One region of the Peribacillus sp. TH16 genome, then DNA from elsewhere that is predicted to be linked to it. Evidence: riboswitches for the same ligand, from Rfam matches in the RefSeq annotation. Region 1 holds a riboswitch; each other region holds the start of a gene.
The links. A riboswitch is a leader RNA that binds a small molecule or an ion and turns the genes downstream of it on or off. The one in region 1 is predicted to bind S-adenosylmethionine.
Positions count from the first base shown of each region.

Region 2: it holds a riboswitch for S-adenosylmethionine, as region 1 does, so the genes downstream of both, JFV29_RS15895 (YezD family protein) here and JFV29_RS10775 (sugar ABC transporter substrate-binding protein) in region 1, are expected to answer to the same signal.
Region 3: it holds a riboswitch for S-adenosylmethionine, as region 1 does, so the genes downstream of both, JFV29_RS05880 (Fur-regulated basic protein FbpA) here and JFV29_RS10775 (sugar ABC transporter substrate-binding protein) in region 1, are expected to answer to the same signal.
Region 4: it holds a riboswitch for S-adenosylmethionine, as region 1 does, so the genes downstream of both, mtnK (S-methyl-5-thioribose kinase) here and JFV29_RS10775 (sugar ABC transporter substrate-binding protein) in region 1, are expected to answer to the same signal.

Region 1 is NZ_JAEKEM010000002.1:2,242,051-2,245,177, forward strand. Features, by position in the region: gene JFV29_RS10775 (sugar ABC transporter substrate-binding protein) at 9-1,124, opposite strand; SAM riboswitch class I at 1,241-1,346, opposite strand; gene JFV29_RS10780 (GTPase domain-containing protein) at 1,443-3,127, opposite strand, start outside.
Region 2 is NZ_JAEKEM010000009.1:392,740-395,866, forward strand. Features, by position in the region: gene sat (sulfate adenylyltransferase) at 1-80, opposite strand, end outside; gene JFV29_RS15890 (phosphoadenylyl-sulfate reductase) at 109-786, opposite strand; gene JFV29_RS15895 (YezD family protein) at 1,001-1,144, opposite strand; SAM riboswitch class I at 1,323-1,431, opposite strand; gene ssuE (NADPH-dependent FMN reductase) at 1,763-2,299, opposite strand; gene JFV29_RS15905 (TetR/AcrR family transcriptional regulator) at 2,722-3,127, opposite strand, start outside.
Region 3 is NZ_JAEKEM010000002.1:1,221,890-1,225,016, reverse strand. Features, by position in the region: gene tenA (thiaminase II) at 1-341, opposite strand, end outside; TPP riboswitch at 460-549, opposite strand; TPP riboswitch at 629-732, opposite strand; SAM riboswitch class I at 891-995, shown strand; gene JFV29_RS05880 (Fur-regulated basic protein FbpA) at 1,142-1,357, shown strand; gene JFV29_RS05875 (aspartyl-phosphate phosphatase Spo0E family protein) at 1,632-1,823, shown strand; gene JFV29_RS05870 (GNAT family N-acetyltransferase) at 1,913-2,419, opposite strand; gene JFV29_RS05865 (DUF459 domain-containing protein) at 2,653-3,127, shown strand, end outside.
Region 4 is NZ_JAEKEM010000009.1:641,311-644,437, forward strand. Features, by position in the region: gene JFV29_RS17030 (pyridoxal phosphate-dependent aminotransferase) at 1-686, opposite strand, end outside; gene JFV29_RS17035 (nitrilase-related carbon-nitrogen hydrolase) at 961-1,296, shown strand; SAM riboswitch class I at 1,420-1,574, shown strand; gene mtnK (S-methyl-5-thioribose kinase) at 1,655-2,857, shown strand; gene mtnA (S-methyl-5-thioribose-1-phosphate isomerase) at 2,872-3,127, shown strand, end outside.

The DNA.
Region 1 (3,127 bases):
TCTGTTTTTTACTTTTTATAATGATCTTTCAATACTTTCATCCATTCTTCTTCAAATTCCGTTGATACTCCCCATCCTTCGACAATACCGGACAAGTTGGCCATGTTGACCGCTTCTTTTGAAGCTTGAATCTGCTCTTGTGAAATAAGTGAAGCTTCTAAGTCATATGTTTGCGGTGTTTCTTCACCCGCTAATTTTTTTGCCAAAATCCTCATATTCACTGCACCAATCAATTTCGGATCGACAGCTGCCGTGTAAGACCAAGAGCTGCCTTTCGCTTGAATCTCTTGAAGATCAGCATTAGATACGTCGATTCCGTATATCTTCACTTCATCGCGGCCAGCTTCTTTAATCGCACGAGCCGCTCCAATTGCGAATGCATCCCATGTTGCGAAAATCGCATCTAGTTTGCCTTTGGGATATTTATTCAACATTGCGGCTACCGCATTTTGTGTCTGAACCGAAGTATCTGCAGATGCTACTCCGAATCTTTCGACTTCTTTAATCCCAGGATTTTCTTTTAATTTTTCCTGATACACCGCATTTCTTCTCACCATTGGCGGGAAACCATCTACCCAAAGGTATGCGATCGCTGCTTCACCTTTTTGTTCTTCTATCAATTTATCAAAAGCCAGTGTTGCCAATGCTTCATCATCCTGTGAAGTTAAGGTCACACCGTCAATTTTAGATAAGTCGCTAATAGAGTCGAATGTAACAACGCTCTTTCCTGCATCAACCAACTTTTGAACGTCATTCACTGTTGCTGCATCATCACCATGGGAGATAATATAGCCGTCATAATCTTCTTGTAAAGCCTGGGCGATTGCATCATGGAATTTAGCCGTATCGCCATTTGCTGTATACGTATCCACTTGAAAACCTAATGCTTCTCCTTCTTCCTTCGCTCCAGCTAAATATTGAGCCGTATGATCATCTCCGCCAATTTTACGAATGACTTTGATTTTGGCACCTTCCCCTTTTGCAAATCGTTCTGGGACATTTTTAAAAGATACTTTTTCATCCTTCTTTGATTCTGTTGAACTTTGTCCTGAAGAGCAGCCCGTTAAAAGCAAAGCCGAAGCTATGACCGAAACGAAAACCCTTTTAAAAATTGACTTCCTCATTTTAGTTCCCCCTACTTTTCACTCATTAATCTTATCAATTAGGTTGGTGTAAATCCCAAAATAAAAACCTCTCTAGAATAGAGAGGTTTAATCAGCTGATTTGCAGACTTGTCCCTCTCTTATCTGTCAAAACATTTCTGTTTTGCAGGATTTAGCACCAATTCCTAATGGAACGGTTGCTGGGCATCTTAGGGCCAGTCCCTCCGCCACTCTTGATAAGAGAATATAATGTGTTACGTTTTTCGTAATTACCACTTTATAGGGATATAGTCGTAAAGTCAATAGATTTTTGAATATTTAAAATGTTTCTTATTACACTTATTTTCTTTGTAGCTTAGCCAGACGCTTTTTCTCGATCTTTTCAAGTCTTTCTAACTGACGTAGTTTCACTTCAAATAGAGTAATCGGGTCACGGTATACTTCCGGATTTTCTCTCATATGCTCCAGTGCTGCCTGATGATCTTTGATTTCAGTCTGTGTTTGTTCTATCGTTTTTTGAAGTAAGGCAAATGAACCGCGATAGAAAAGTGAGATATCTCTATCCAAAGATTTTTCAAACAATCCGAATTGTGTAAGGAAACGGTCACTGATCATCTCTGCAACATCCTGGTAGTCTTCACTTTCTAGGTACTTCTTATACCGGTTGTACATATTAGCTTTATTTTGCGGAATCGCTCCAAACAGCTTCCCTGCCCCTTTAAGCAGCAATTGCGATGGGGTCCGGCGTAGTAAAATATTAACGTCTTCAATGCGGATACTGCTTGTCATCCGATCCGCATCACGGCGCCAATCATCCAAAACTCTAAAGTCTCCCGCAAGTGTAATTCGCTCTTCTTTGTACAATTCATTGAACCCTGTGCTCATCTCATCCATAAACTGTTGAATTTGTGTAAATTCCAACTGAGATGTAGCAATCCAGTCTTGAAGAGAACGGTAATATTGCGGCATAATCTTGTCTGAAATATATGCCTGAATCTGCTCATTCATTTCATCGTTCAACTGTATATGAACTTGGCTGAAATCGCTACTTTCCGTTAATGATTTAGAACATTCTCTTAGTAATTCAGGGATTCTTGAAGAAAGCTGTTTTTTCACTTCTTCTTTAATTGAACGATACGACCTTATGATATTTTCACTTTTTTCTTTTTCCAAATCTGCCAGTTGATTGACGGCTCCATTCAATTTGACTTCCATCTGCTCATTCCAAGAAATGGAGTGCTCGCATTTCCGCTCATTAGCTGCCCGTTTTTCTAGCAGGTAAGATAACGTTTTGCGAATGAATGCAAGAATCTTCTCAGATCTTCTTTCCTTCCAATTATCAGCTTGATAATTCGAATCAAGGAAGGATGAAAGGTCCTGTAACTGCTGTTTGCTGTCATAAAGTTTGGAGAACGCAAATACTTTTGCGTTCGGGAAATACGCATTCACTTTATCCCATGTTTCATCTTCCATCCGGACTGCCACTTGGTCACTGTAAATCGTATCCATCTTATTTAGTAAGAAATGAATCGGAAGTTTCGGTGCCATCATTTGAATTTCCAATAACAAATCTCGTTCACTACCGGTGAAAGGCGCTCGTGCATCGAGAACAAACATCAATCCATCGCTGCCCTGTAAATACCCTTGGAAATCAGAGTCTACACTTTTTTCCCCATTGAACCCTGGTGTATCAAGTAAACGCAGGCGATTATTTCTTAGGTAGTCACTAATAAGGGTCACGTCGACAATGGTTCCGCGCTGACGGCGTGTTTCATCCAATTCAGTTAACTCACCAACGACTTTGTGATCTGTATCTGTAATTTCATAGATTTCCAGATTATCTCCATCTTTGACACTGACAAGGGACGAATGGTCCTCGGCAGCAATACTCTCTCCAGCAAGTGACTGAATAAAGGATGTTTTGCCATTGCCTGTGCTTCCGACAAGAAGAAGATTGAAATTTTCGGTATCCTTAAGTCCGTCTACCATCCATTTCAGCTTATTGCCAACTGTTAAGTTATTCT
Region 2 (3,127 bases), on a different contig from region 1:
GAGTTGTTTATTTTAGTAATATCATAGTCTGGTTCCCAACGATTGATCAACGTTCCTCCGTGCGGTAAGCTAACTGTCATACTAATTTCCCCCTAAATTTTCTATTTATTAAGATAAATGTAATCCGCATTCTGTTTTTTGCGCGCCCTGCCAACGTCCTGAGCGTAAATCATCGGCATTGATAGCAGGTGCCGTACATGTTTTACAGCCAATACTAGGATATCCATTATCGTGAAGAACATTATATGGAAGTCCATTTTTATGGGCATAGCGCCATACATCTTTCCATGTCCAATGAATAAGCGGGCATATTTTAATTGATTTAAACTTATTATCTTGATTAATATATTCCGTTAATGCTCTTGTTTCGGATTGCTCCCTGCGTAGTCCCGAGAGCCAAGCAGTTGCCGTTGAAAGTACCTCAGTAAGCGGCGCGATCTTACGTATGCTGCAACATTTATTTGAATCACGGAGCCATAACTCATCTCCATATTCAGTTGCTTGTTCCTCGAGCGTCAATGCCGGCTTTTTCATTTCAATTGAAAGCTGCGGATAGCGCTTTTTAACTTGTTCAATTAATTTGTAAGTCTCTTCAAAATGAACATCCGTATCCAGAAAAACAATTTTGGCTGAAGGATTGACCTTTGCCAATAAATCCGTAAGTACTATTCCTTCAATGCCGAAACTACATGCATAAATGAGTTTGTTACCATATTGGGAATTTGCCCACTCAAGAACTTCTAAAGCACCTTTTGTCTCACTGTCCTCAGGAAATGCAGGCAAAATCTCTGTGTCGAAATTTTCATAGTTTACTAATGCAGACAATCTTAAAGCCCCCTCTAAAAACTTGCTAAATGTTTCACAGAATAGAGTAACTTGCGATTAATACTCGCTGTTGTTTTTTAACGCTTAAAAGACCCTAGAAAAAAGAGACGAATTTAACTAATACTCTCTTTTATATCAGTTAAATCCACCTCTAGTTTTCTAGTCAGCAGATACCTTATTTAATTCTCAGCTTTTCATTTCTTTCCATTTGAATAATTTTACCATCCTGGACGATAAGTGTTATGGATCCATATTTCATCGACTTAAGCATTTCTTGTAGGCGTTCAAATATTTCCTCCAGCTGATTCTCTTTTTCCAAGCCAGTTCCTCCTTTAAGAAAATCCGAGACTAGCTTATCGTATAGCTGACCCGTTTATAAAATGCATTTTCTTAAATTTATATATTCCAAAACATCTTACAATGCTATGGTTTGCAAACGAATTTTACAGAAATAAAAACCCTTCCATGATGGAAAGATTTTCAAGGTAATATTTTTTACCTTATCTTCCAAAATGATCAACATTTTGTTGGATGTAGCACCTTGCATCCATCATGCAGGTTGCTGGACTTCAAAGGGCCAATTCCCTCCGTCGCTCTGGATAAGTTTTATTATTTTAAATATTAACATATATTTATTCCTTGTCAATGGAGTTTTCTTATAAAATAACTTGGATTAATAAAATGGGTGAACTGTTATTATTATACACACTTTTCCTTGAACGGATATTGTATAAGTTAAATATGAAAATAGACTCATTTTCAAGAGAAACTCTTAAAAAAATGAGTCTATTTCATTACTTACCTCTTTTTACAATTGTTTAAGGCCTAATTGTTAAGGTTAATTAGTTTTAATGATTGTACATAAATAATCTTTAATCTCATGAAAATAAAAATAGTTCAAAACCTTAAGCCTTTACTTTTAGTCTATTAACAGCATTTAATTATTTCTTAATTGAATCGCTTCAACAAATTCTTGCACCTGACTTTGCACACGATCAACTAATTCGCCATCTTTAATTGGGCTTTCTGGATTCTGCTTATCTATTTCCTTATCTACAAAATATAAGCCCTGCAACGGCTCACCTTTTAAAATTGAAATTAAAGGTTTAAGTGCGTAATCAATCGCCAATAAATGCCTGTTACTTCCACCAATCATAATTGGCAGAACAGGCTTATTTTTAAATGCACCCTCAGGTAGCAAATCAATCAAAGCTTTTAACACGCCTGTGTAAGATGCCTTATATACTGGTGAACCAATAATGATACCTCTAGCTTCCTGAATTTTTTCTGAAAGCTTTATTATATCTTCACTATTATACCGGCCTTGGAATAGATCATCTGCGGAAAAATCCGTTATAGAGTAATAAGCAGTGGTAAACCCCACTTGTTCAACTAGTGATCGTACATGTTTTAAAGAGATGTCAGTTCTTGATGGACTCGCTGGACTGCCTGATAAAATTACGATTTCGCTCATATAAATTCCCTCCTATTATTTTCTTATCTGCGATAAGACTTGCTGATTCAATAAAAATCACTCAATCACTAATAAATCGGATAAGAACCCTGCCTAGGTAAAGTCATGTATCATATAATCATCGTAATATTCAGAAAAATAAAAGTCAAGTGTTTAACTCGGGATTAATATGAATAACCTATTCAGAAACTTTCATCAGTTATCCCCCTCTATTTTTCCTGAAATTTAAATCTGTTTCTTCCTTGACCTTTTAATTTTTGCATCTCCATAATAACAGGTATAGTTCCATTCTTCGGATTACACTAGTTTGCACAATGTATCGTCAAGTCTAGAGGTACAAGCTTGAATAACTAATACTAATAGTAGATAAAGCAACGGTCATATTTGCGGCTTGTTGACTCATACGCCTTATGACCGTTTATTTATGTATTATTGCTTTTTCCATGAATCCCATATACTAAAAGCTGAGCAATACTCTTTATTCGTTCCTCAGTAAAATACGGTTCCGTTTTCTGTTGATGAATCTCATAATGGGTCGATAAAGCTAATGTAAAAGAAATAATTCCTACATTAAATAAGATAATATCGGAAATATAGTGAATCTCTCCAGTATCAATTCTCTTCTGAAGTTCAATAAGCTTAGCATTTGGCTTGAAGATTTGCTCAACATATTGTTTAGAAATTTCTTGATCGTATTGAGTTTCTCGAAATAATATCGAATACTGTTCTTTATTTTCAAGAATTTTTTTTATCAATGTGATAACGTGATTCTCTACAAGCTCATCCGTAGAAAGGTGGCTAGTCTCAACTTCCGCATCTTCTTTTTCA
Region 3 (3,127 bases), 1.0 Mb from region 1:
GTTGGAGTAGGTTCTGTATTTTCCAATTCGATTGAGCTGATTCCGAACTCCAAAGCATAATGTCGATGGATATCCATTTCTACTTGAAGGGTTTCATTCAAAATACTTGCAAACTTAGCCATGGTTTCGAGATTATGAGCTTTGATGACTCCTAACGCAAAGAGTTTGGAATAATCCATAAGATAGATATAGTCCTGCTTTAGGTAATAGGCAAATTTCTTTTCTGAAAGCGTCCCATCTCCAATCGCCTGAACAAAGGGATGTGTATGGTTCCTTTTCCAGATTCCTTTTGCCCGTTCATGAAGTCTATCACTGAAGGTTTCTAATTTTGTATTCTCCATGGTACATCCTCCTTGAAATTTAAAATTTACTAAAATTGTAAATAGTGCATACACTATCTGATCAACAAAAAAACCGCTCTCTGAAAGAAAGCGGCTGTTACCGAGGAAGAAGCAAATTCCTTCTTACAGCCTGCTTCCCTCCGCTGGTATGACCAGATCAGGTGCAAAGGGTTTGATTCTCAGCAAAAGTGCTCCCCTAGCAGTCTAATTATTCACCTTTTCCATCTGAAAAAAAAAACCGCTCCTGAAATACGGAGCGGGGCAGATGGATAAAGTCATGTGTTTAAAGACGATATCATCCACTTCCCTCCGCCGGTATGATCCGGTTCAGGTTCAAAGGGTCCGGAACAAATTCCATCTCAGTCTTAAAAAGACTCCCCTAGTGGTGTGAATGTATGTAATTACTGACATCATATCAGAAAGCCAGGAAATTGCAACCCAATTTGAATGGGGTCTATAGAGAATACCTATCAAAAAAAGGGAGAACCATGTGATTGACTTTTGAAGAATATTGGGATAAAATCATGTCTACATCATTTATATATTGAATTCTTATCCAGAGAGGTGGAGGGACTTGGCCCAAAGAAACCTCGGCAGCAGACCCATTTTGGGAACTGTGCTACATCCAACAAGCATACGCTTGGAAGATAAGAAGAGCCGAACGGACTACTGTAAGCCTCTTCTTGAATTAGAAGAGGCTTTTATTTTTGTGAAATAACGTTTAGTGACATAATAGAAAAGATATAATTTGGTGAAAATGATACCTGTTACTACAATTTAGCTCATATGAAGGCGGGCTGATGAAGACAAGGAAAGGAGCCATTTACATGGCAGAATTATTTAAGAGAATTGAACAGAGGAAGGCATTGCTGATTGAAGAGTTATTAGCGAATGGAGTTTATAAAACCTCTGATGAAAGACATCTTTATGATGTTCCTTTAAAAGTGCTTGAAGATGAATATAAGATTGTTATAAATAGACCTAATATCGAGTCTCCTTCAGAGTGGATGACATAGTAAGAGTTCTTAAAATACTTTACTATCTTAAAATATTATTTAATTTGATGAATATTATTAAAGCATTCGCAGTGTACATGAGTGAATGCTTTTTTATATTTGTCTAGAATATAAAATGTCACAAAAAAGACACAAACAGAGAATGGAATAGGCTTTTTGTCACATTTATTTTGTGGAATAACACATTTTAATTTCCATATATGGTTGATTTTAACTACTTATTTCTTTATCATAAAAGGTGTAAGAAAATTGAATAAATAGGAAGTGACTATAGATGCCCCCAAAGATAACCGTAGAAAGAATAGAAGAAAAGAGACGGGAAATGATTAAATTGGCAGCTGATTATGGTTTTACAAGCCTTCTAACTGTTCAAGCAAGTCAAGAATTGGATTCGCTGTTAAATGCTATAACAAATAAAAGAAAATCAGAATATTTTTTACTTAAAAAATTTTATAGTGATTTTTAAATTTCGTCAGTGACTTTAAAATAGATTCCTTCATTTAAACTAAAAAAGGCTACTGCTGAATGAAGGCAATAGCTTTTAAGTAATGAAATTCAAATATTAACACGCTTACCAAGGATTACTAAATCCCGTTCAATACCATCTAGCTCGGCAACTTGAGGTAAATGCGCCCATTCTTCAAAACCAAATTTAGAAAACAGTCTTATGCTCGGTGCATTGTGAGCAAATATAAAACCAAGTAGTGTCTTAACTCCTAATTTTGGACTCACTTCAATTGCCTTTTGAATCGAAATTTGTCCAATTCCTTTTCCCCGGAAATAATCATCAATATATATGCTGATCTCGGCAGTGGAATCATAAGCTGGCCTACCATAGAAAGATTGAAAACTCATCCATCCAGCAGTTTTTCCTTCGAATGTAATAATATAAAGCGGTCGTTTTTCTGAATGATGTTCCTCAAACCATTTAAGCCTCGATTGCACTGAAACAGGTTCTGTATCTGCAGTGACCATCCTTGAAGCAATAGTCGAATTATATATTTCGACTACTCTTGGTAAATCTGTTAGTTCTGCATCCCTAAAATCTATATACTGATCCATCATTTTAACTCCTATCCTTATTATGTATACAATCTCCAGAAACATGGGATTCCCACCCTATTTATGAATAAAAGGAGGTTGACGAAAACCCGTTCCATTGAATGCTTTTATTGTATCATACACTTTTTACAGTTTATCTGACAATTCATTTTTTGCATGTTAAGTATGTTCATTTTTGGGGTAATTACAAGATAAAATACTTCATAGTAAATACATTACATAAGGAGAAACAAATGAAAAAAATAGTAGGTTTATTTGTAATTGTACTAGTTATTTGTTTTGCTGCATATAAGTTTCAGGCTTCAGAGTCGGAAGATGTGATGGCTTTTGGAGATTCGTTAACCTATGGAAAAGGTGATAAGGATGGGGAAGGTTATGTAGAAGGTCTGGAGGATGAATTGAATAACCCTGATTCTGAAAAAAAAGTCCGTTTTTGGAATTACGGTATTAAAGGCCAGGAAACAGATGGTGTCATTGATCAGCTTGAAGATAATCAAATTAACACGAAATTGGACAAAGCCGACACGTTTATTGTTTATATTGGAACAAACGACTTGATTAACAGTAATGGAGGTAACTTGAAAAAAATAAGTGATCAAAAAATAAATGATGGTAAACGAGAGTATATCGACCATCTAAATAAGATTCTTTCTACACTATTAAAGAAAAACAAAAAAGCGGATATACTTGTAGTTGGGCTGTATAATC
Region 4 (3,127 bases), on a different contig from region 1:
GCCCCCTCTGCTTGAAGGAAACTAATCGGTTTTTTTCCATCAAATCCAATCGCTCCATAAGCAAAGTCGTGAACCACACAAATTGAATGTTCTTTCGCAAACGAGACGGTTTCCTCAAAAAAACCCTCAGTTGCTGATGCTCCAGTTGGATTATTCGGATAGTTCAAGAACATCATTTTGGCTCTTTCAAGGGTTTCTGTATGTATTTCTCCATAATGCGGAAGATAATCATTTTCTTCTGTCAAAGGCATGAATTCTGTTTTTGCTTGGGCTAAAACTACACCAGATAGATAATCAGGATAGCCTGGATCAGGTACCAGAATCGTATCCCCGGGATTCAATAAACATTGTGGAAGTTCGACAAGTCCTGCCTTTCCACCAAATAGAATAGCCACTTCACTATTAGGATCTAACTTGACACCATATTCACGTTCATAAAAGACAGTCGCAGCTTCTTTTAAGTATTGATGTCCTCGGAAAGGAGAATATTTATGATTTATTGTATTTTCTGCAGCAGTCTGCAAACTTTTCACAATATGCTCTGGCGTCGGCTGGTCAGGATTTCCCTGCCCTAAATTAATGACATCATGACCTTGCTCTGTAATTGCCTTAACTTTTGCAACTAGAGAAGCAAAAAACTGCTTGGGTAGTTCCTGAAGCTGTCTGGATTTTTCGAATTGCATCATTAAACACCTTCTCTGAAATTTCTTGAAATTCTAGTCACAAATGATATATGTTTATCATAGTCTTGTAAAGTGTTTTTTTACATATAGAGGTTTTAAAAAATGAAATGGAAAATCTCCTTCCACCAAATGGATATGCCTTTGGATAACCCTATATTAACTTTCATTTCGCAGTACAAATGGATAGAAAACGCCGTCTAATCTAATCCGGATATAGTTATTTTACCTGAACTTTGAACAGTTGGATACGAATTAACTAGGTTGAATGAGATTGCGGATGAAGAAGCAGAAAAAACGATTACATTCATTTGTTATAACATACGTTTACAAGGATGTCAGTGAGTCCATGCCGTTCAAGGTGCGGAAGTTCTATTCGTATCCGCCGAGTGGCCCAAACCGAGCCTCGATTATTAGGGACCGATATAGGGTCAGCCGTGCCATGGAGAACCAAGCCTACGTTTTAGCATTAAATCGTTCAGGGTCCGATTTTATTAAACTATTTGCCGAACAATCCCTGATTATAGATCCATGGGGGAATATCGTAAGTGAAGCCGGCGAAGAAAGAACTCCTAACAGGTACCCTGGACCTCTCAAAAGTAACGGAAGCATGTAACAAAACTGAATTCGAAGAACGTCGTGCGGATTATTATTAAATTACCCATTGACAAACTATTTAAAAAGTTGATATTATTTTCCCGAAGATTAAAATTTCAGAAAACATTAACATTTACATTTACTCTTATCAAGAGCAGGCTGAGGGATAAAGGCCCTATGAAGCCCAGCAACCGACTGTAATACCATTGTGAAATGGGGCGGAGTTTCCGCCGGATTATAAATCCACAGGGCACGGTGCTAATTCCACCAGAAAGCAATATTTCTGGAAGATAAGAGGTCCGAAGCTAAAACTTCTGCCTCTTTCTATATGAAAGAGGCTTTTTCATTATTATTTTAAATATTTGGAGGGGAAAATAATGACTTTAAACCATTCGAACTTTGAATTACTGTCAAATGAAACTGCAATAACCCTTGCAAAAAAACTAGGGTTGGTCAAAACAGATGCCACTTTAAAATGTAGAGAGATAGGCGATGGAAACTTAAATTATGTCTTTCATATTACAGACACAGCCACAAAAAAAGGAATTATAATCAAACAAGCGGTTCCTTATGCAAAGGTACTTGGTGAAAGTTGGCCGCTGACCTTAAAAAGGGCTGCAATTGAAGCAAATGCACTTATCCATTTCAAGAGCTATTGTCCCGAATTTGTACCGCAAGTCTATTATTCAGATGAACAGCTTGCTATCACAATCATGGAAGACCTCTCACACTTAAAAATAGCGAGAACAGGCTTAATCGATGGCGATCAATTTCCATTACTATCGAAACATATTGGTGAGTATGTTGCCAAAACGGCATTTTACACATCTGATTTGCATTTAGAACCGTCTGCGAAAAAAGAAGTGGCCCGAAACTTCACGAATCCTGAACTCTGCAAAATTACTGAAGTTTTTGTTTTCACAGATCCTTTTTTTGAAGAACTACCGGGTGAGTATGAAGTAGAATTGACGGATGCTGCCAAAAGCATTTGGAATGATCAAGAAGTAATACTTGAAGTCGCTAAGCTGAAACAAAGCTTTGAAACCGAACAGGAAGCCTTACTTCATGGAGATTTACATACGGGAAGTATATTTGCAAGTGATACAGAAACGAAGATTATTGATCCTGAATTCGCTTTTTATGGACCAGTTGGGTTTGATCTTGGCCAATACACAGCAAACATTCTATTCCAGGCAGTTACACGTAATCCCGCTGGAAAAGAGGAAATTTTCACACACCTCCAAGAATTTTGGGATACTTTTGAAGAGACATATACTAGTCTTTGGAATACCCAAAACAAAAGTCCGTTTCGTCAAGTAAATGGTTATCTATCATATGTGCTCACTAAATTCAGAAAAGATGCATATGGTTTTGCTGGCTGCGAGCTGATTCGGAGAACAATAGGCTTATCTCATGTTGCAGATTTAAATGTTATTGAAGATAAAGAAACAAGAATCGCTGCCAAAACGGCTACATTGAAAATTGGTGCTTTTTTAATTAAAAAAAGGGAACAATTGGATGTTCCAGCTGTGATTGAAGCATTGAAGCAACATACACTGCCTACCTATTCAACCCTTTAAAAGGAGAACTACATATGACGACGACAACAGCCTTACCTTATTCCGTTCAATGGGATGATACTCATATAACTTTATTAAATCAACAGGCCTTACCTACAATTACAGAATTCATTAAACTTTATTCCGTTGAGGATGTATTTGACAGCATTTTGACATTAAAGGTCCGCGGTGCCCCAGCAATTGGTCTAACTGCAGCATTCGGTGTCGCACTTGGAGCGAATCAGGATGGTTCAACTGATTTAGGGGAATTCAAACAAAATGTAACTAAAC